DNA from 3 places in the Lysobacter sp. KACC 24251 genome. Region 3 is predicted to be linked to each of the others. Evidence: predicted binding sites of a transcription regulator. Region 3 holds the regulator's gene; each other region holds the start of a gene.

Region 1 (6,838 bases), 1.1 Mb from region 3:
TAGAAGTTCGCCACCATTTCGCAGAAGATGTCGCGATTTAATCAGTTGTTTGAGTTTTGGCTCTAAAGTGCTGACCAGCCTTCGATTTCCCCGTGGGCGAAGGGGCCGATGCGCTGCTTCAGCAGCCGCCCGTCGGCCGAAACCAGCACGGAGTAGGGCAGCACGCCCCTCGGATTGCCCAGTTGCACGCCGCTGTCCCGCGGACCCGCGGCGTCGAGAAGGATCGGGTAGCCCACGGGCGTGCGCTGCAGGAAGGCGCGCACTGCCTCGGCATCGTCCAGCGCAATGCCGACCACTTGCGTGCCGTTGGCGCCTTGGGTCTGGGCGTAACGGTCCAGCTCCGGCATCTCCTGGATGCACGGCCCGCACCAGCTGGCCCAGAAGTTGATGAGGATCGGCCGGCCAGCGTATGCGGCGGGCAATTCGACGACGTTGCCGGACACTGCAGGCAGTGATAGCCGGGGGATGACCTCGCCGCGACGGGCCACGACGAGGTCCGCGGGAGTGGCGGGCGCGTTGGCGGCCACGACGCTCTGCAGCGCACGTTGTCCCATCTCCGAGCGCAGCAGGGGCCCCGGTCCCGTGGTCCACAGGCTGGCAGCGACACCGGCGACCCCCGCGGCCAGGGCCACCAGCACGATCTTCGTCGCCGACTTCACCGCGTGCCGCCCGCCGCGTCGCGCAACGCCACCTCGACGGTGGCCTCGGTCAGCACGGTGGGCAACACCCGGCCTTCGCCGCCGCCGCGCGGGAATACCACGTACAGCGGTACGCCCACGGCCTTGTATCGCTGCAGGAATGCAGTCAGGGTCGGGTCGACATCGGTCCAGTCGCCGACCATGTACACCGCGTTGGCCGCCTCCATCGCGCGACGGAAGCCGTCACCCTTGAACACGGACTTCTCGTTGACCTTGCAGGTCACGCACCAATCGGCCGTGACGTTGACGAACACCACGCGGTCGGCGCCACGCAGGTCGGCCAGGCGCTGTTCGCCGTAGGGCACCGCGGTGACGCCTTCGGCGGGGCCGGCGGGCGCTGCCTGCGCCGCCGGGCGGGGCAGGCCGTGGATGGTGTGCAGCGGCCACGCCAGGCCCAGGACCGCCAGCAGCGCGGTGGCCGTGGCCCAGCGGTGGCCGGTGCGGCGCGAGCGCGTCCATGCCCATGCGGCGAACGCCAGCAGCACCGCCGCGAACAACCACCAGCCGACCGCATCGGCGCCCCGCTGGCGCGCGAGCACCCAGGCCAGCCACGCGGCCGTGAGGTACAGCGGGAAGGCGAGGGCCTGCTTGAAAGTCTCCATCCACTCGCCTGGCCGCGGCAGGCGCCTGGCCAGCGCGGGGATGAAACCGATCAGAAGGAACGGCAGTGCCAGGCCCAGGCCCAGTGCCAGGAATACGGCGATGGCGGTGCCGGTGGATGCGGTGAAGGCCCACGCCAGGGCCGCGCCCATGAACGGGGCGGTGCACGGCGTCGCCACGACCACCGCCAGCACCCCGGTGAAGAAGTCGCCCGCGGGCCCGCTCTGCGTGGTCAGCGCGTGCCCGGCGCCGGTCCAGCGGCCGCCGACATGCCAGACGCCCGACATGCTCAGGCCGAGGGCCAGCATCACCAGCGCCAGCACCGCGATCACCACCGGCTGCTGCAATTGGAAGCCCCAGCCCAGGGCCAGGCCGGCATGGCGCAAGGCCAGCGCAATCCCACCCAACGCGGCGAAGCTCAGCAAGACGCCCGCGGTGTACCAGAGCGCGTGGCGCCGGGCGCGGGTCGGGTCCTGCCCATTGCCCGCCAGCGATAGCGCCTTCAGCGACAGCACCGGCAGCACGCAGGGCATGAGGTTGAGGATCAGGCCGCCCAACAGGGCCAGCACCAGTGCGGACCACAGGGTAAGGTCCGCACCGCGGGGGGCGGCACCCAGGGCGCCATCGGCAACGGTGGCCGCGGTGCTCGCCTGCGTTGCGCCAGTGGCCGGATCTGCCCGGGGCGCGATGGCGGCGCCACTGCCCTCAAGGGTCGCAGCGGTGGAATCGACAGCGCCCACGATGCCGCCGGCCGTGGCCGCAACCCCGGCCGCGGTGTCCGCAGCCGAGGGCGCACCGGCGCCAAGACCGGTGCCTTGGGGCGCGACGCCCGCGGGGGTCACCTTGCCGCGCGGCAACGACACCGACACCGTGCGGGTCATCGGCGGATAGCAGATGCCATTGTTCTGGCAGCCCTGGAACGTGGCGGTCAGGCGCAGGTCCGCCGCATCGGCGCGGGTGCGGAGCACCGGCACCGGTACGTCGACCTGGTCGAAGAACACAGTGGTACGGCCGAAGTATTCGTCCTGATGCGAAGTGCCCTGCGGCCAGCGCGGCGCGCCCAGACCCAGGCCTGCTCGGGTCGAGCCGGCATCCAGCGTGAGCCGGGTCTTGTCGCGGTACAGGTAATAGCCCCGTGCGGGCGTGAAGCGCAGCAGCAGCGTGTTCCCGTCACCGGCGATCGCCTCGAAACCGTAGGCCTGCTCCGGCGGCAGCGGCAGCGCGTCCGCACCTCCGGCCTTGCCCAGCAGCCCGGCGCCTGCGGCGACGCCACCGCCACCCGGATTGCCAAAGGCCACCACCGGTGCCGGTGCGGCGGCGGGCAGGGCCACGGTGATGCGGCGCGTCTGCGGCGGATAGCAGATGCCGGCGTCGGCGCAGCCCTGGTACTTGATCGTCAGCGTGGTGCGGTCGGCGTTGGCCGTGCCCGCCAACGTCGCCGACAGTGAGCCCCGGTAGGTCTCCACGTCGCCGAAGAACTCGTCGCGGTAGGCCTTGCCCTTGGGCAACTGCAGCGCGCCAGCGGTGAAACCGGCGTCGGCCTGCACCGCGGTGCGGTGTCGATAGAGGTAATAGCCCTCTGCGATCTTCCACTGCACGTTGATCCGCCCGGCATCGCCCGCCTGCGCGCTGAGGACGAAGACCTCGTCCACCGGCGGCAGCTGGTCCGGCGTCACCGCCGTGGCGGGCCCGGCCAGCAGGGCAGCAAACAGTGCGAGGGTGGGGCGGAGGCGGCGCAGGGGACGCGGGAGGAGCGCGGGTTCAGTCATGGTCTCGGGTCTGTTGGGCCACCCAGTCGAAGTACTCGGGCAGGCCGGCGCTGGCTTCGACCGCCAGTACCTCGGGGAGTTCATAGGGGTGCAGTTCGCGCAGGCGCCGGGTCAGCGCATCCAGACGCGCGTCCGTGGTCTTGATCATCAGCAGCACCTCGTCGGCCTGCTCCACGCGTTCATGCCAGCGGTAGGTGGAGCGGATGCCGGGCAGCACGTTGACGCAGGCCGCCAGGCGCGCCTCGACCACGGCGCGCGCCAGCCGATCGGCGGTGACGGCATCGGGGCAGGCGCAGTACACGATCAGCGTGGGCATCCGCCGATTCTAGCGGTCCGCGTGAACGGGTGCCGGCGGCGGCGATCACGGGCTATTCGAGCACCCCGGGCAGGCGCTCGTCCTCGCGGCGCTCGCCCCGGCGGTAGCGCCCGGTGCGCATGCCGGCCAACTGCTCGGCCAGTTCCACCAGTGGCGGCCGGGCGCGCATGGGCGTCTCGCGGAATGCGCGGATCAACCGGATCTCGATGGGGTCGTCCAGTAGCAGCGCGTCGGCGGCGGCGATTGCGTCCAGTTCCGCGTCGGCCGACTGGCGCATCAGTCCGCGGCCCGTGGCCAGCCATTCGAACTGCACGCCGGTGGCCAGTGCCACCGCCCGCAGGTGGTTCACGCTGGGGTGCTTGCCGTCGCTGGCTTCCCAGTGGCTGACCGCGCTGCGCTGGACGCCCACGGCAGCGCCCAGGGCGGCCTGGGACAGGCCGGCGTGACGACGGGCGAGGCGGATACGTTGTTGTGAGGTCATGTCGGGCTCCCGCGGGGGCGTGGACTGGCAATTGGCACCAAAAGTAACCCAGTGATCAATAGACACGCAACGCGTGCGCTTTCGGTATACAGCATGTCCATTGGGTGCCAACAGGTCACGCTTTGCAGTGACATGGGTCGCAGTATGGACACCCGAAGTGGCCCCCAAGAGCTCTTATGGGGGGTGTTGACGTGACGCAAACTGATCAATACTGACGCATGCCGGCAGGAAGCCGGTTAGACATGGGGTGTCTGGTCTGGGGAGAGGGCGCGGGAAGGCGCCAAGCCGAGGATGGCCGTCTCCGTACCGGAAAGGGCGTGGACCTTCGGGGTCACGCCCTTTCTTTTGCGCGTCGTTCGGGGCGTGCCTTCCCGTGAGTGCACTGGGCCTTGAAAGCCCGCGTCCACCGCCCCATCTCTGCGCGGTCCCGGTTCTGCCGGGCGCTGTCGTCCCGGATTCTGGCACTCCTCCGGCACGACTGCTAACATTCCCGATCTTTCCCCACCACTTCAACCACTTACGAGGTTGTCATGTCGAATATCAAGCCGCTCTATGACCGCGTGGTCCTCAAGCGCATGGAAGAAGAAAAGCTGTCCGCCGGCGGCATCGTGATCCCGGACTCGGCCACCGAGAAGCCCATCAAGGGCGAAGTCGTCGCCGTTGGCGAAGGCAAGGTCCTGGACAACGGCACCGTGCGCGCGCCGAAGGTCAAGGCTGGCGACAAGGTCCTGTTCGGCAAGTACAGCGGCACCGAGGTCAAGCTCGACGGCGTCGAGTACCTGGTGGTCAAGGAAGACGACATCTTCGCGATCCTCGGCTGATCGCGCTGCGGCGTGGGCCGTGCCGGGCGCGACCTCGCGTCCGCGACCGGCCGCCGCTCCCGCGGGAAACCCCGCGCCGCACCCGTCGCCTTCCCCTTCTTCAAATCAATTCAACTATTGAGGTAATCCGCAATGGCTGCCAAGGAAATTCGTTTCGGTGAGGACGCGCGCGCCAAGATGGTGCGCGGCGTCAACGTGCTCGCCAATGCCGTCAAGGCCACCCTGGGCCCGAAGGGCCGCAACGTCGTGCTCGAGAAGAGCTTCGGCGCGCCGACCATCACCAAGGACGGCGTGAGCGTCGCCAAGGAAATCGAACTGTCCGACAAGTTCGAGAACATGGGCGCGCAGATGGTCAAGGAAGTCGCTTCCAAGACCTCCGACAACGCCGGCGACGGCACCACCACCGCCACCGTGCTGGCCCAGGCGTTCATCCGTGAAGGCATGAAGGCCGTCGCGGCCGGCATGAACCCGATGGACCTCAAGCGCGGCATCGACCAGGCCGTCGTCGCCGCCGTCGGCGAGCTGAAGAAGATCAGCAAGCCGTCGTCGACCAACAAGGAAATCGCCCAGGTCGGCACGATCTCGGCCAACTCGGACGCCAACATCGGCGACCTGATCGCCCAGGCGATGGACAAGGTCGGCAAGGAAGGCGTGATCACCGTTGAAGACGGTTCGGGCCTGGAGAACGAGCTGGACGTGGTCGAGGGCATGCAGTTCGACCGCGGCTACCTGTCGCCGTACTTCATCAACAACCAGCAGTCGATGCAGGCCGAACTGGACGATCCGTTCATCCTGCTGCACGACAAGAAGATCTCCAACGTGCGTGACCTGCTGCCGGTGCTGGAAGGCGTCGCGAAGGCTGGCAAGCCGCTGCTGATCATCGCCGAGGAAGTCGAGGGCGAAGCCCTGGCGACCCTGGTGGTCAACACCATCCGCGGCATCGTCAAGGTCTGCGCGGTGAAGGCCCCGGGCTTCGGCGACCGTCGCAAGGCGATGCTGGAAGACATGGCCATCCTGACCGGCGGCACCGTGATCTCCGAGGAAGTGGGCCTGCAGCTGGACAAGGCCACCATCAAGGACCTGGGCCGCGCGAAGAAGGTGCAGGTCTCCAAGGAGAACACCACCATCATCGACGGCGCGGGCGAGCACGCCGGCATCGAAGGTCGCATCAAGCAGATCAAGGCGCAGATCGAAGAGACCTCTTCGGACTACGACCGCGAGAAGCTGCAGGAGCGCGTGGCCAAGCTGGCCGGCGGCGTGGCCGTCATCAAGGTCGGTGCCGCCACCGAAGTCGAGATGAAGGAAAAGAAGGCGCGCGTGGAAGACGCCCTGCACGCCACCCGCGCTGCGGTTGAGGAAGGCATCGTCCCGGGCGGCGGCGTCGCGCTGCTGCGCGCCAAGGCCGCGATCGCTGGCCTGAAGGGTGCCAACGAAGACCAGAACCACGGTATCGCAATCGCCCTGCGCGCGATGGAAGCCCCGCTGCGCGAGATCGTCACCAATGCCGGCGAAGAGCCGTCGGTGGTGCTGAACCGCGTGATCGAGGGCACCGGTGCCTTCGGTTACAACGCCGCCAACGGCGAGTTCGGCGACATGATCGAGTTCGGCATCCTGGACCCGACCAAGGTCACCCGCACCGCGCTGCAGAACGCCGCGTCGATCGCCGGTCTGATGATCACGACCGAGGCGATGGTCGCCGACCTGCCGAAGAAGGACGAGCCGGCGATGCCGGGCGCCGGTGGCATGGGCGGCATGGGTGGCATGGACTTCTAAGTCCTGCTGCCACGTAAGCGCGACACTAAGGCCCCGCCGTTCGGCGGGGCCTTTTTTGTTGTGGCCGCAATCGCGCCGCCGCGGCGTTGGCGCTGGTTGGCGCGTCAGTGTTCGCCCGGGGACCCCAAGGAGCATAGTGCCGGGACAGGGGGCCATTTCGTCGCGTCATCACCCACAACGAAGGGGATCGGCAGTGAAGAAGTCTTCCGTACTTGCAGTTACGGCGCTGGCCAGCGCCTGCATGGTGGCATTGGCCGCCACTGGCTCGACCGTCATCGAGCTCTTCCCGCTTGAACCGCAGGCCGTGCCCGAGGCCGGCCCGCCCCAAGACGAAAGCCCGCAGCGCTGGTTCGTCGAGCTCAGCGGCGCCCCCACGGCGG
Region 2 (6,838 bases), 1.5 Mb from region 3:
GCCCGCGGCGCGTTGCCTTGCCGCCGTCGAAGCCCTGCACCGCCGCCACCGAACGCAGCGCCACCGTCAATTCCTCGCGCGCGGCCTGCGCCAGACAGCCGAACAGTTCACGGTCGACCTTGCGCTCGGTCTCCAGCAACTGCGGCACCAGCGCGCGCCCCGCGTCGGTGATCTCCACCCGCACAAAGCGCATGTCGTCGATGTCGGTGCTGCGGCTGACGTAGCCCAGGTCCTCCAACGAGGCCAGCGCGCGCGACAGCGAAGGCGCGGTCAGTCCCGCGTCGGTGGCCAGGCGGCATTGGGTGGTGCGGCCGCTGCGCTGCAACTGGCGCAACGCGACCCATTCGGTGGTGGTGATGCGCAGCTTGCGCGCGGCGCGCTCCAACTGCAGTTGGCGATTCTTGGACACCAGCGCCAGCCAGTGGCCGAGCAGGGAGTCGGGACCCGGCTGGCCGTGCAGCGGCACGACCTCGGCGCTGTAGGGCGGGGCGGCCGCCAGCGCCCCGCTCACAAAGGCCTCCGTTGCGCATCAGCGCGGGCCACGGCGTACCAGGTGGCGAAGGCGAGCTTGGTGGTGGACGGCTTGGCGGTGTTGAGCTTGGCGATGGTCATGGTGGCGATCCTCGGGTGGTTTGCTGGTGGTGGCCCGGGCCCCAGAACAAAAAACCCCGCGCTTCTTTCGAGGGCGCGGGGTTCAGGTCTGTTGCCTGGGCTGGTTGGCGTTGGCCTACACGTGCCCGATTCCCGCGCGATGTGCCCAGGTAAAGGTGGTAATCCAGTTCAGGCCGGTGGCTTGGGCACGCGCACACGGCCGGATCGCGTCGAGGGACGCATATACGGCAAGTTTGCGAAGGGCGTGGGCGGTGCTCATGGGTATCGAGAACACCATGCCGGCGGCGGCGGTGTCAACCGTTTCGTGCGATATGAATTGCGCTTCTGAGCGCCTGCGTCCACCCCATGGGACGGACACCCCACTACGGTGCCGCCGGGGACTCCAGGGGCTGTCGCAGCAGCGCGTGCAGGCGCAGTCCTTCACCGATGGAGGCCATGTGCAGGCGCCCCCCCAATGCCAGCACCCGGTCCCGCATGTTGACCAAGCCGCGGCCCGTGGCGCGACCCGGGCGCACGCCAATGCCGTCATCGCGGATATCGATGAACATCCACAGCATGCCGTGGCGCTGGTTGACCCGCAGGCGCACCCGGCAGTGCCCGGCGCGTGCGTGGCGGACCACGTTGGTCACGCCCTCCTGCACCAGGCGGTAGGTCGCGATGCGCAACGTGTCGTCCAGCTGCGGCAGCAGGCGGGCGTCGCCCTCGAGCACGGTCTCCAACTGCACCCCGGCCTCCTCCGCCAGGCGCCGCACCATGCCCTGGTCGATCGCGCGGTAGAGCCCGAGTTGCTCCAGAGCGGAGGGCCGCAATGACTCCAGCACCCCGGAGATGTTGCCGCGCATTGCACGGGTCAACTCCAGCAGCGACTCCACCGCCGCGGCCTGGCCGCACTGGTTCAATTGCGGCGCCACCAGCATCAGCCGGGTCTGCAACGCGGTGAGGGTCTGGCCGAACTCATCGTGCAACTCGCCGGCAAGGCGGCGACGCTCGCGTTCCTCCGTGCGCAGGTTGCGGCGCGCCGCGGCGTTGAGCTCCAGCGCCAGCCGCTCGCTTTCCTCCTTCGCCTGCTGCAGCTGGCGGGCCTGCGCCCGCAGGCCGTCCACCGTGGCCCCGAACAGCAGGGCGGTGGCGCCGGTGACGGCGGTGAACAACTGCATCCGGGTGGGGTGGGCCAAGGGCGCCAGCAGTTGTGCCTCCAGGCCGGTCACGACACTGAGCCCCCACAGGGCCAATACGGCGCCGCGCCAGCCATGCCACACCGCAAACACCACCGCCACCACCAACAGCACGCGGCGCACCAGCTCTACCAGTTCGGCGCCCGGCGTGCCGGCCACCCACGCCAGGTACCCACCGGCAATCGGCAACAGCACGAGCAGGCCATTGCGCAGGATCGGCAACGAACCTGCGCGGTTGGCCCCCCGCACCACCCATGCCAGCATCGGTGCGGCCAGCAGGACCGCATGGAATGCGGACAACAGGCTGTGGAAGGCGAAGACCGCCAACGGAGGGACATCCCCTGCCCGCAGCGGTGGAGCGGACGCGTTGCCCGGCGTGGCCCTCGTTCCGCCCATCCCGTGGGCGATCCAGACGTGGAGCAGTTCCCCTGCCATCACCGCCAACGCCGAGACCACGGCTGCCACCAGCAGCCGCGACGCCTGGTGCAGGCTGGGAGGGGTGCGCGGGGTAATCTGCCAACGCCGGAGCAGCAACACGCCCCCCGCCACCAGCAAGGGCTCGAGCAGGTGGACCACCGACTGGGCGCCCGCGACCTGCGAGACAGCCTGCAGGTCCCAAGACCCGCGCTGGACCACCCCACCCACGCTGCGGGCCAGGATCATCCCGGCGAACAGCCAGGGCCAGTGGTGACGCGCCGAAAGCCAGAGGGCGGCGAATAGCGCTCCCGTTCCGAGCGCGCCGTACGGGAACCCGAGCAGGCCGAGCCCGAGGTAAAACGCGGCGGCAACCACCAGCAGTCCCGGCCCAGCCGCCCAGCGAAGGGCGCCGGGCAAGAGGGGACCAGGAATCAGGAAGGCGCGAATCGTCGCGAAGGGGGCCAGCGTTCGATTCATCGCCCACAGGCTACCGTGGGGTCCGTCGCCGCTGTTGGGAGCTTTTCTCCCGCCCCGCCGGGATCAGGCCGCGAACAGCGCCCGCATCTTCTTCAGCGCGTTGGCCTCGATCTGGCGGATGCGCTCGGCGGAGACGCCGTATTCGTCGGCCAACTCCTGCAGGGTCACCTTGCCGTCGCCATCCAGCCAGCGGCGCTTGACGATGTCGCGCGAGCGCTCGTCCAGCCCGGCCAGGCCGTCACGCAGCAGCTGCAGCTGGTTGTCTTCCTCGTCCATGCGCTCGTAGGCCTGCGACGGGTCCTCGTCGCTGGTGCGCAGGTACGCGGCCGGCGACGGCGGCGCGTGGTCGTCGTCCTCGTCTGAGGGCAGGTCGAAGCCGATGTCGCGGCCGGACAGGCGCGACTCCATCTCCAGCACTTCGCGCTCGGAGACGTTGAGGTCGGCGGCGACGGCGCGCACTTCCTCGGCGTTCATCCAGCCCAGGCGGGTCTTGGACTTGCGCAGGTTGAAGAACAGCTTGCGCTGCGCCTTGGTCGTGGCGACCTTGACGATGCGCCAGTTCTTGAGGATGAACTCGTGCATCTCGGCGCGGATCCAGTGCACCGCGAAGCTCACCAGGCGCACGCCCTGGTCCGGGTCGAAGCGCTTCACCGCCTTCATCAGGCCGATGTTGCCTTCCTGGATCAGGTCGCCCATCTGCAGCCCGTAGCCGTTGTAGCCGCGGGCCACGTGCACGACGAAGCGCAGGTGCGAGTGCACCAGCTCGCGGGCGGCGTCGAGGTCTTCCTCGTCGCGGAAGCGGCGGGCCAGCACCTGCTCGTCCTCGACGCTGAGGACGGGGATGCGGTGCACGGCGCCGATGTAGGCCTCGAGCGAACCGAGGGGGACCAACCCGCCCATGGCGGGGATGGGGAGATTGTTGGCGACCAGGGCGGTGGAGGAGGCGTTCTGGGTCATAAGGGCCATCTTAGCAGTCGGGGGGTATGACTGCTAAAGGGGTTAAAAGTTCCGCTGTGTTGCGGGCATGGAACGCCAATATGGGGGCTTGGCGGGTCGGGGGAGCGTGCCAAAAGAGGGGTTAAGGCGGGGACAAGGGGGCTGCGGCGGGGACCGCTGCGTCTACACTCGGGCGGTCCGCTTCACCAGGCATCCTGCCCGCATGCGCAAACGCACCAAGGCCACCTCGATCGACATCGCCCACCGCGCCGGGGTCTCCCAGGCCACGGTCTCGCGGGTGCTGCGCGGCAGTCCGCTGGTCAATGCCGAGACCCGGCGACGGGTGGAGGACGCGGTGCGGGCGCTCAACTACAAGGTCGACCGCCACGCTTCCAGCCTGCGCACCCAGCGCTCCGGCACCCTGGCGCTGCTGCTGTTCGAGGAGCCGACTCCGGACCATGCACACATCAACCCGTTCTTCCTGTCGATCCTCGGCTCGGTGACCCGGGCCTGCGCCCGCCACGGGCAGGACCTGCTGGTCTCGTTCCAGCAGCTGTCGGACGACTGGCACGCCGACTACGAGGACAGCATGAAGGCCGACGGGCTGATCCTGCTGGGCTACGGCGACTACCGCCTGTATCGCGACAAGCTGGACGCGCTGGTGGCGCAGGGCACGCGCTTCGTGCGCTGGGGCGCGGTACAGCCGGACCAGCCCGGTATCTCCATCGGCTGCGACAACGCCGATGGCGGGCGGCTGGTGGGCGAACACCTGGTGGCCCTCGGCCGGCGGCAGGTGGCGTTCCTGGGCTACGCGTCGCGCGGCTACCCGGAGTTCCTGGACCGGTACAGCGGCTGCGAGGCCGCGTTGCAGGCGGCCGGACTGGCGCTGGATCCGGCGCTGCAGGTGGACGCCGACAGCTCGGAGGAAGCCGGTTACATCGCGGCGATGGCGCTGGTGGAGCGCGGGCAGCCGTTCGACGCGGTGTTCGCGGCCAGCGACCTCATCGCCATCGGGGCCATCCGCGCACTGGCCGAGAAGGGCCTGCGCGTGCCCGAGGACGTGGTGGTGGTGGGCTTTGACGACATTCCTACGGCGCGTTTCACCAACCCGTCGCTGACCACGGTGGTGCAGGACACCGCGCGCGCTGGCGCATTGCTGGTGGAAACCCTGCTGAAACTGGTGAAGGGCGAGACGGCGGAAAGCGTGACCCTGCCGGCGCAACTGGTGGTGCGGCGTTCCAGCGGCGCTGCCGCAGGCTGAAGGCGACGCGGTTCGCTGTTGGCAGTGGGCGGTGAAGGGCAAGCAGTCCACACCGCCCCCCGTACGGTGGGCGTCGCACCGCTTGATCCCACGAGGGGGGCGGATGCCCCCTAAAGCGCGCCCACGGCGCGCGATCGTCAGCGGCGCGGTTGCGCCCCTGCCTGCGCCTTGTCCAGTTCGCGTGCCAGGTCGGCGCGGCCCACCGGCGCATCCAGCAGAAACACCTCCACCCCGTGCGCCGGCACGGTGGTCGACAGCGCGCCGCCTTCGGCCACGGTGACCTCGCCGCCGCCAATCGCAGCACGCCAGCGGCCCGCCTGCACGTAACGTCGCTCGGTGAAGGTGGTCGGCGCATCGCCCTTGTTGAGCAGCACGAGCGCGATCTGCGCCTGCCCGCCCTGCTGGTAAACGCGGTAGAACGCCGCGCGGTCGCCGGCCATCTCCAGGTTGAGCTGCAGGCCGCGCTGCAGCGCGGGCGAGTCCGCGCGCAGGTGGGCGATGCGCTTGAGCGGGGCGTAGATCGGGCTGCGCGATGCAGCGTCGATGCGCGCCTGGCCGTAATAGTTGCGATTGCCCGCGTGTTCCGCGGTGCCGCGCTCGAAGCCGGTTTCCGAGCCGTAATAGATCACCGGGATGCCGCGCGAGGTGAACAGGAAGTTGTGCGCGTCGATGAAGCCTTCGTCGCGGGCGTCCAGCCGCGCCATGTCGTGGTTGTCGTAGAAGGTCATCAGCTCGTACGGATTCTGGTACGGGCCGTCCACCAGGTACAGGCGCTCGGCGATGCGCTCGAAGCCGCCACCCTTGCGGCCGAACACCTCCGCCATCCGCTCCTTCAGCGGGAAATCCAGCACGCTGACGCCGGCGTTGTGCGGCAGCGTGTGCGCGGCAATCGTAGCCGCATCATGGTCGAATGCCTCGCCGAACATGAAGAAGCCCGGATGCTTCTCGCGGATGCGCGTGGTGAAGGCATGCCAGAACGCGTGCGGCATCCAAGGAATGGTGTCGATGCGGAACGCGTCGGCGCCCTGGTCGATCCATTGCGAGTAGGCGCCGACGAAGTACTCGAGCACTTCGGGGTTGTTCTCGTTGATGTCCGACAGCTGCGCCAGGCCGGGCTTGGTGTTGTACCAGCGGTGCAGCGGGTTGCGCTCCGGATCGAGCTGCGCGGGTGGCAGGTTCTGGTGGTCGGCGAGCAGCGTGCCGTCGGCGGCATGGATCTCGCCGAATTTCGGCTGATCCTTCGGCATGGTGTACGCCGGCGAGCCGTGGTTGGCGACGATGTCGAGCACGGTCTTCAGGCCATGCTGCTTGAGCCCGGCGGTGAGGCCGGTAAAGTCCAGCCCGGGGCTGGGCAGGTGCTCGTCCAACTTGTAGAAGTTCACGCCCCAGTAGCCGTGGTAGCCGGTCTTGCCGCGGTCGGTGAACATTCCACCCCATTTCACCGCGTCGCCGCCGGTGAACGCTTCGTCGGGGTTGTCGACGATGGGGGTCAGCCACACCGCGCCGAAGCCCAGGTCGCGGATGTAACCGGCGTTGTCGAGCAGGCCGCGGAAGTCACCACCGAGGTAGCCGACATTGTCGCTGCGGCCTTTGGGCGCATGCGGCACGGGCCGGTCGAAGGTGCGGCGGCTGGGATCGGCGCCGCCCTGCGTGCGCTGGTCGTTGCCGGGGTCGCCATTGACGAAACGGTCGGTGAGCACGAAGTACACCGCGTCCGCGGCCATCGGCTCGGTGGTGCCGTAGTACTGCGCTTCGGCGCCGGCGTGCCCGCGGTCCCATTGCGGAGCGTGGACATGCCCTTCGTCCACGCTCACACACCCCGACAGCAACAGGGCGGCAACAGTGGTAACCGCGCGGACTCGACCCGGCCACGAGGCCACGGCAGTGCGTGCCCCCCGGGCCAGCGCCGTGCGCGCGGCCGTGATCGCGGTGCCACAGGAGGCAGGATGCGCGCCTGCCT
Region 3 (6,838 bases):
TGAAAGTGACACACCCGCGCCTGCGCATCCTGCAGCTGTTGGAGCAGGCAAAGCCGCGGCACATGACCGCTGAAGACATTTACCGGCACCTGTTGGAGCAGGGCGAGGACATCGGCCTGGCCACGGTGTACCGGGTGCTGACCCAGTTCGAGGCGGCGGGACTGGTGCTCAAACACAATTTCGAAGCCGGCCAGTCGGTCTACGAGTTGGATCGCGGCGACCACCACGACCACATGGTGGACGTGGACACGGGCAAGATCATCGAGTTCGAGAGCGACGAGATCGAAGCGCTGCAGCACAAGATCGCGGCCAAGTACGGCTACGAGATCGAGGCGCACTCGCTGGTGCTGTACGTGCGCAAGAAGCGGGGCTGACAGCCTCCGCCGCCATCCCGCGCCCTACGACGACCGGCGTTGTCCCCATGGCGTGGGGGACGACTCAGTTGACGTCTGCCAGCAGGCGTTTGGCGGCGGCGCGCGCTTCCTTGGTGAGTTCCACGCCCCCGAGCATGCGCGCGAGTTCCTCTTCGCGGGCCTTGGCGTCGAGGCGTTGCACGGCGCTGCGGGTGATGCCTTCGCTGGCCGCCTTGCTGACCCGGTAATGCGCGTGGCCCTTGGCCGCCACCTGAGGCAGATGGGTGACGCACAGCACCTGGCGGCTGGCGCCCAATGCGCGCAGCTTCTGGCCCACTATGTCGGCCACCGCGCCGCCGATGCCGGAATCCACTTCGTCGAACACCATGGTCTGCACGGCATCGAGGCCAAGTGCGGCGACTTCGATGGCCAGTGAAATGCGCGACAGTTCGCCGCCCGATGCCACCTTGCGCAGCGGACGGGCCGGCTGCCCGGGATTGGCGGCGACGAGGAATTCCACGCGTTCGGCGCCGTTGGGGTCAGGGCGTTCGGTGTCGGTCGGCTCCAGCGCCACGTTGAATCGGCCGCCCCCCATGCCCAGCTCCGCGATCAGGGCGGTGGTGGCCTCGGACAGGGTTTCTGCTGCCTGGCGGCGGGCATCGCTCAGGTAGGCGGCGGCGCGTTGCCAGTCGGCCTTGGCCGTGTCGATTTCGGCGTCGAGCTGGAGCACGCGCTCTCCAGCGGTGCGCAGCACCTCCAACTCTTCCGCCAGACTGTCGCGGTGGGCCGCGAGTTGCTCAGGCGTGACCCGGTGCTTGCGGGCGAGCTCGTGCAGTCGGCCCAGGCGGCGTTCCAAACCTTCAAAGACGTCCGGGTCCAGCTCCAGATCGCTCCGGACGCGGTCGAGCAGCACCAGGGCCTCGTCGATCTGGATGACGGCGTTGTCGAGCAGGGCGTCGATATCCAGCAGGCGCGGTTCGTGCTCGGACACCCGCTGCAGGTCGTGGCGGGCTTGTTGCAGCTGGCGGGTGAGTGACGGGCCCTCGTCACCGCCCAGGCGCGCGAAGGTCCCTTCGCAGGCGGTGATGAGGTCGGTGGCGTGTGCCAGACGGCGGTGATCCGCCTGCAGCTTGGCGATCGTCGCGGCATCCAGGGTCTCGCGATCGAGTTCGGCAAACTGGTGTTCCAGCCATGCCGTCCGTTCGGTGACATCGCCGCGCGCCGAGAGGGCGTCGCGTTCCTGCAGCAGCCCGCTCCACTGACGGGCGGCGGCCGCAACCGCGGCGCGGGGTGTCTCGGTGCGCCCAAAGGCGTCCAGCAGCGCCAGCTGGCTGGGCTTGGACATCAGGGCCTGGTGTTCGTGCTGCCCGTGGATCTCCACCAGCCGCCCGGCCAGGTCGACCAGCTGCGACAGGGTGACCGGTCGGCCGTTGATCCAGGCCTTCGAGCCGCCGTCGGCACGGATTACGCGGCGGATCTGGCAGCCATCGTCCTCGTCAAGCTCGTTTTCGCGCAACCAGGCGACGGCTGCCGGCGTGTCCTCGAGCGTGAAATCGGCCACCAGTTCGGCGCGCTCGGCTCCGTGACGGACGACGCCACTGTCGGCGCGGAGCCCGGAGATGAGCCCGAGCGCATCGACCAGCAGGGATTTGCCGGCGCCGGTCTCGCCGGAGATGACGGTCAAGCCGGGGCCGAATGCCAGCTCGGCTTCGGTGACGACGGCGAATTGCTTGATGGAAAGGTGGGTAAGCATGCGGGGCGATTGTGCCGGGTGCGGGGCGTTGGGCCAAGCGGGGGGCGACCGCACGTTGGCATGGGCGCTTCTCACGGGGCGAGACTGGCGGGGCCCAGCTTGAAGCGGACGGTGGTGTGCCCCGCCCAAGTCCCCAATGCTTCGTGCGTCGGGATGACATTCGCTTGCGCGCCGCGGGCCGGGCGCTTATACCAATTGCATGAGCCGCCGCCCTGCCGACCCCGTACTCGACCCGCGCGCCCGGCAGTTGCTGCGCACGCTGATTGGTCGTTACATCCAGAGCGGCGAGCCGGTGGGGTCCCAGACACTGGCGCGGCACGCGGGGCTGGACGTCAGCCCCGCGACCATTCGCAACATCCTCGCTGACCTGGAGGACGTAGGCCTGCTGAGTGCACCGCACACCTCCGCCGGTCGCGTACCCACCGCGCAGGGGTACCGGCTGTTCGTGGACTCGCTCCTGCAGGTCTCCCCATTGCCCGAGGGCGAGGTCTCGCGCCTGCGCAGCGAGCTGCCGGCCGGTTCCGGCACGCAGGCCCTCTTGGGCAGCGCCTCTGAGCTGCTGTCGGCCATGACCCATTTCGTGGGGGTGGTCAGTGTCCCCAACCGGGCCCAGTTCGCCTTCCGCCGGATCGGGTTCGTGCCGATCGATGCGCAGCGGGTCCTGGCCATCGTGGTCCTGGCCGACAACGACGTGCAGAACCGCATCATCCAGACCCGAAGGCCCTACGACTCCGGTGAACTGGAGCGCGTGGCCAACTACCTCAACACCCATTTCGCCGGGCGCACGGTGGTCGACATCCGCGCCACCCTCCTGCGCGAGCTGCGCAGTGCCCGGGCCGAGATGGAGACGTTGCTGGCGCAGTCGGTGGAACTGGCCGAGCAGGTGCTGGTGCCGGGCGGGGACGACATGGTCGTGGCCGGGCAGACCCGGCTCATGGGCGTGCAGGAGCTCTCGGACGTGGATCGCCTGCGGGAACTGTTCGAGGCCTTCGCCCGCAAGCGGGAGATCCTGCAGTTGCTGGAGCGCACGGTACAGGCGCCGGGCGTACGCATCTTCATCGGCGAGGAGACCGGGTTGGCCCCGCTCGAAGGCGTGTCGCTGGTGACCGCGCCCTATACCTCGGGCGGGCGGGTGCTGGGTGTGCTGGGCGTCATTGGCCCCACGCGCATGGCCTACGAACGGGTCATCCCGGTGGTCCAGGCGGCGGCAGACGCATTGGGTGCGGCAATCCAGCCCGACCTGGGCTAGGCGGCTTGAAAGCCCCGGGCGCGGGCCCCATAGCAGGGCTGTTGCGCACTTCCGTGCAGGTTGGGCGCGTCCGTTCTACGCAGGGAACCGCCAGGCATGATCAACAACGAACACCAGACCGACCCCAACCAGGCCGAGGCCGCCGGCAGCGCGGCAGGCGCCGAACCGCTCGACGCCATGGATACACAGATCGAGGCACTCAAGGCCGAACTGGCCAAGGTGGCCGAAGACGCCCTCCGCGAGCGCGCTGAGCTCGACAACCAGCGCAAGCGCCTGACCCGCGACGTGGAGATGGCGCGCAAATTTGCCAACGAACGCCTGCTCGGCGAGCTTCTGCCAGTGATTGACAGCCTCGAAGCCGGGTTATCCGTCAGCGGCAACGAGGCAAGCGCCTTGCGCGACGGGATGGAACTGACCCTCAAGCAACTGCTCAAGGTGGCGTCAGACAACGGCCTCGTGGCGGTGGACCCCGCCGGCCAGCCGTTCAATCCCGAGCACCACCAGGCCATGAGCATGGTCGACAGCGCGGAGCACGCGCCGGGCCATGTCGTGCAGGTCTACCAGAAGGGCTGGCTCCTCAACGAGCGCCTGCTGCGCCCCGCGCTGGTCGTGGTGGCCAAGGACGCCTGAACCAATCCGTCGCCGGACGCTTGAAGTGGTTTCCGGCGACCCCAGATAGCGACCATCGGCGGCCAGGCCGCCCCCAAGTCAAAGAATCGAGAGGGAAACACCATGGGCAAGATCATCGGCATCGACCTCGGCACGACCAACTCGTGCGTGGCGATCATGGAGGGCGGCAACGTCAAGGTCATCGAGAACGCCGAGGGCGACCGCACCACGCCGTCGATCGTCGCGTTCACCAAGGATGGCGAAGTGCTCGTCGGCGCCTCGGCCAAGCGCCAGGCGGTGACCAACCCCAAGAACACCTTCTTCGCGGTGAAGCGCCTGATTGGCCGCAAGTTCACCGACGCCGAAGTGCAGAAGGACATCAACCTCGTCCCCTACGGCATCATCCAGCACGACAATGGCGACGCCTGGGTGCAGACCGCCGAAGGCAAGAAGATGGCGCCGCAGCAGGTCTCGGCCGAGGTGCTGGCCAAGATGAAGAAGACCGCCGAGGCCTACCTGGGCGAGGCGGTCACCGAAGCCGTCATCACCGTCCCGGCGTACTTCAACGACAGCCAGCGCCAGGCGACCAAGGACGCGGGCAAGATCGCGGGCCTGGACGTCAAGCGCATCATCAATGAGCCGACCGCGGCCGCGCTGGCCTACGGCATGGACAAGAAGGGCGGTGACCGCAAGGTGGCCGTGTACGACCTGGGTGGCGGCACCTTCGACGTGTCGATCATCGAAATCGCCTCGGTCGACGGCGAGATGCAGGTCGAGGTGCTTGCCACCAACGGCGACACCTTCCTGGGTGGCGAGGACTTCGACGCGCGCGTCATCGATTATCTGGTCGAGGAATTCCTCAAGGACCAGGGCATCGACCTGCGCAAGGATCCGCTGGCCCTGCAGCGCCTGAAGGACTCGGCGGAGCGCGCCAAGATCGAGTTGTCCAGCGCGCAGCAGACCGAGGTCAACCTGCCGTACGTGACCGCCGATGCGAGCGGGCCCAAGCACCTCAACATCAAGCTGACCCGCGCCAAGCTGGAGTCGCTGGTCGAGGACCTGGTCAAGCGCACCATCGAGCCGTGCCGCACCGCTCTCAACGACGCCGGCCTGCGCGCCAGCGACGTGACCGAGGTGATCCTGGTTGGTGGCCAGACCCGCATGCCGAAGGTGCAGGCGGCGGTGGCCGAGTTCTTCGGCAAGGAGCCGCGCAAGGACGTCAACCCTGACGAGGCGGTGGCCGTGGGTGCCGCGATCCAGGGCGGCGTGCTGCAGGGCGACGTCAAGGACGTGCTGCTGCTGGACGTGACCCCGCTGAGCCTGGGCATCGAGACCCTGGGCGGCGTCATGACCAAGATCATCGAGAAGAACACCACGATCCCGACCAAGGCGTCGCAGACCTTCTCGACCGCCGAGGACAACCAGTCCGCGGTGACCGTGCACGTGCTGCAGGGTGAACGCGAGCAGGCCCGCTACAACAAGTCGCTGGCCCGCTTCGACCTGTCGGGCATCGAGCCCGCGCCGCGTGGCATGCCCCAGGTGGAGGTGTCGTTCGACATCGACGCCAACGGCATCGTGCACGTGACCGCCAAGGACAAGAAGACCGGCAAGGAACAGAAGGTCGAGATCAAGGCCGGTTCGGGCCTGTCCGAGGACGAGATCAACAAGATGGTCCAGGACGCCGAGGCGCACCGCGAGGAAGACCAGAAGTTCCACGAGCTGGTCCAGGCCCGCAACCACGCCGACGGCCTGATCCACATGACCCGCAACACTATCAAGGAAAATGGCGAAAAGGTGCCGGGCGACGTGATCGGCCGCGCCGAGGGCGCCATTGCCGAGCTCGAGACCGCGATGAAGGGCGACGACAAGGGCCAGATCGAGGCCAAGTCGAAGGCGCTGGAAGAAGCGGCCCAAGGTCTGTTTGCCGCGGCGCAGGCTGCGCAGCCGGGTGAGGCGGGTGCTGCCGCTGGCGGTGGCAAGGCCGGAGACGATGTGGTCGACGCCGAGTTCACCGAAGTAAAGGAAGACGACAAGAAGTAAGCCGGAACACCCTCGCCCCGTGGCGCCCGCGGGTGTCCGCGGCCGGGGGAGCCGGATGAGGGTTCGGGTTCGCGTTGCGGTCCCGGGCCCTCGTTGTTTGCAACCTATGTCAGTCCTGCCGGCCGTGGCGGGCAGGGGAACCCAAGCCGCACATGAGCAAGCGCGATTACTACGAAGTCCTGGGCGTGGCCCGCAACGCCAGCGAAGACGAGCTGAAGAAGGCGTATCGACGCTGTGCGATGAAATACCATCCGGACCGCAACCCGGGTGACAAGGCCGCCGAAGAATCCTTCAAGGAATGCAAGGAGGCCTATGAGGTGCTCTCGGATGCGTCCAAGCGGCGCATGTACGACCAGCACGGCCACGCCGCGTTCGAGCACGGCATGGGCGGCGGAGCGGGTGGGCCAGGCTACGCCGACATGGGCGATATATTCGGCGACATATTCGGCAACATCTTTGGTGGCGGCGGCGGTGGTCCCCGCGGGCCGCGACGTGGTGCGGATGTCGGCTACGTGATGGAGCTGTCGCTGGAGGAGGCCGTCGGCGGCGTCGAAAAGCAGATTGAAGTGCCGACGCTGGACGAGTGCGATAGCTGCCACGGCAGCGGTTCGGCCGACGGCAAAGTCGAGACCTGCAGTACCTGCCACGGGCGCGGCCAGGTCCGCTTCCAGCGCGGCATCTTTTCCATGCAGCAGGCGTGTCCGCATTGCGGTGGGCGCGGCCAGACAATCGCCAACCCCTGCGGTGACTGCCATGGCCAGGGGCGGATGGAGCGTACCAAGACCCTGCAGGTCAGGATTCCGGCCGGGGTGGACAACGGCGACCGCATCCGGT

Evidence for each region. Region 3 encodes HrcA, which represses chaperone genes, less so after heat shock. Its sites were predicted from a motif close to TTNGCACTCNNNNNNNNNGAGTGCNAA; they were not measured.
Region 1: a site for HrcA is predicted at 4,323-4,349, ahead of groES (co-chaperone GroES). Genes of this name have one in related genera too.
Region 2: a site for HrcA is predicted at 3,649-3,675, ahead of rpoH (RNA polymerase sigma factor RpoH). Genes of this name have one in related genera too.

Annotation. Positions count from the first base shown of each region.
Region 1 is NZ_CM173222.1:2,742,849-2,749,686, reverse strand. It holds gene AC3ARF_RS12740 (TlpA family protein disulfide reductase) at 63-659, opposite strand; gene AC3ARF_RS12735 (protein-disulfide reductase DsbD family protein) at 656-3,067, opposite strand; gene cutA (divalent-cation tolerance protein CutA) at 3,060-3,383, opposite strand; gene AC3ARF_RS12725 (helix-turn-helix transcriptional regulator) at 3,436-3,864, opposite strand; gene groES (co-chaperone GroES) at 4,395-4,685, shown strand; gene groL (chaperonin GroEL) at 4,818-6,458, shown strand; gene AC3ARF_RS12710 (S8 family serine peptidase) at 6,652-6,838, shown strand, end outside.
Region 2 is NZ_CM173222.1:220,543-227,380, reverse strand. It holds gene AC3ARF_RS01010 (MarR family winged helix-turn-helix transcriptional regulator) at 1-511, opposite strand, end outside; gene AC3ARF_RS01005 (histidine kinase) at 975-2,681, opposite strand; gene rpoH (RNA polymerase sigma factor RpoH) at 2,745-3,638, opposite strand; gene AC3ARF_RS00995 (LacI family DNA-binding transcriptional regulator) at 3,841-4,878, shown strand; gene AC3ARF_RS00990 (alpha-amylase family glycosyl hydrolase) at 5,016-6,838, opposite strand, start outside.
Region 3 is NZ_CM173222.1:1,684,190-1,691,027, reverse strand. It holds gene fur (ferric iron uptake transcriptional regulator) at 1-374, shown strand, start outside; gene recN (DNA repair protein RecN) at 439-2,106, opposite strand; gene hrcA (heat-inducible transcriptional repressor HrcA) at 2,306-3,355, shown strand; gene grpE (nucleotide exchange factor GrpE) at 3,455-3,985, shown strand; gene dnaK (molecular chaperone DnaK) at 4,088-6,004, shown strand; gene dnaJ (molecular chaperone DnaJ) at 6,157-6,838, shown strand, end outside.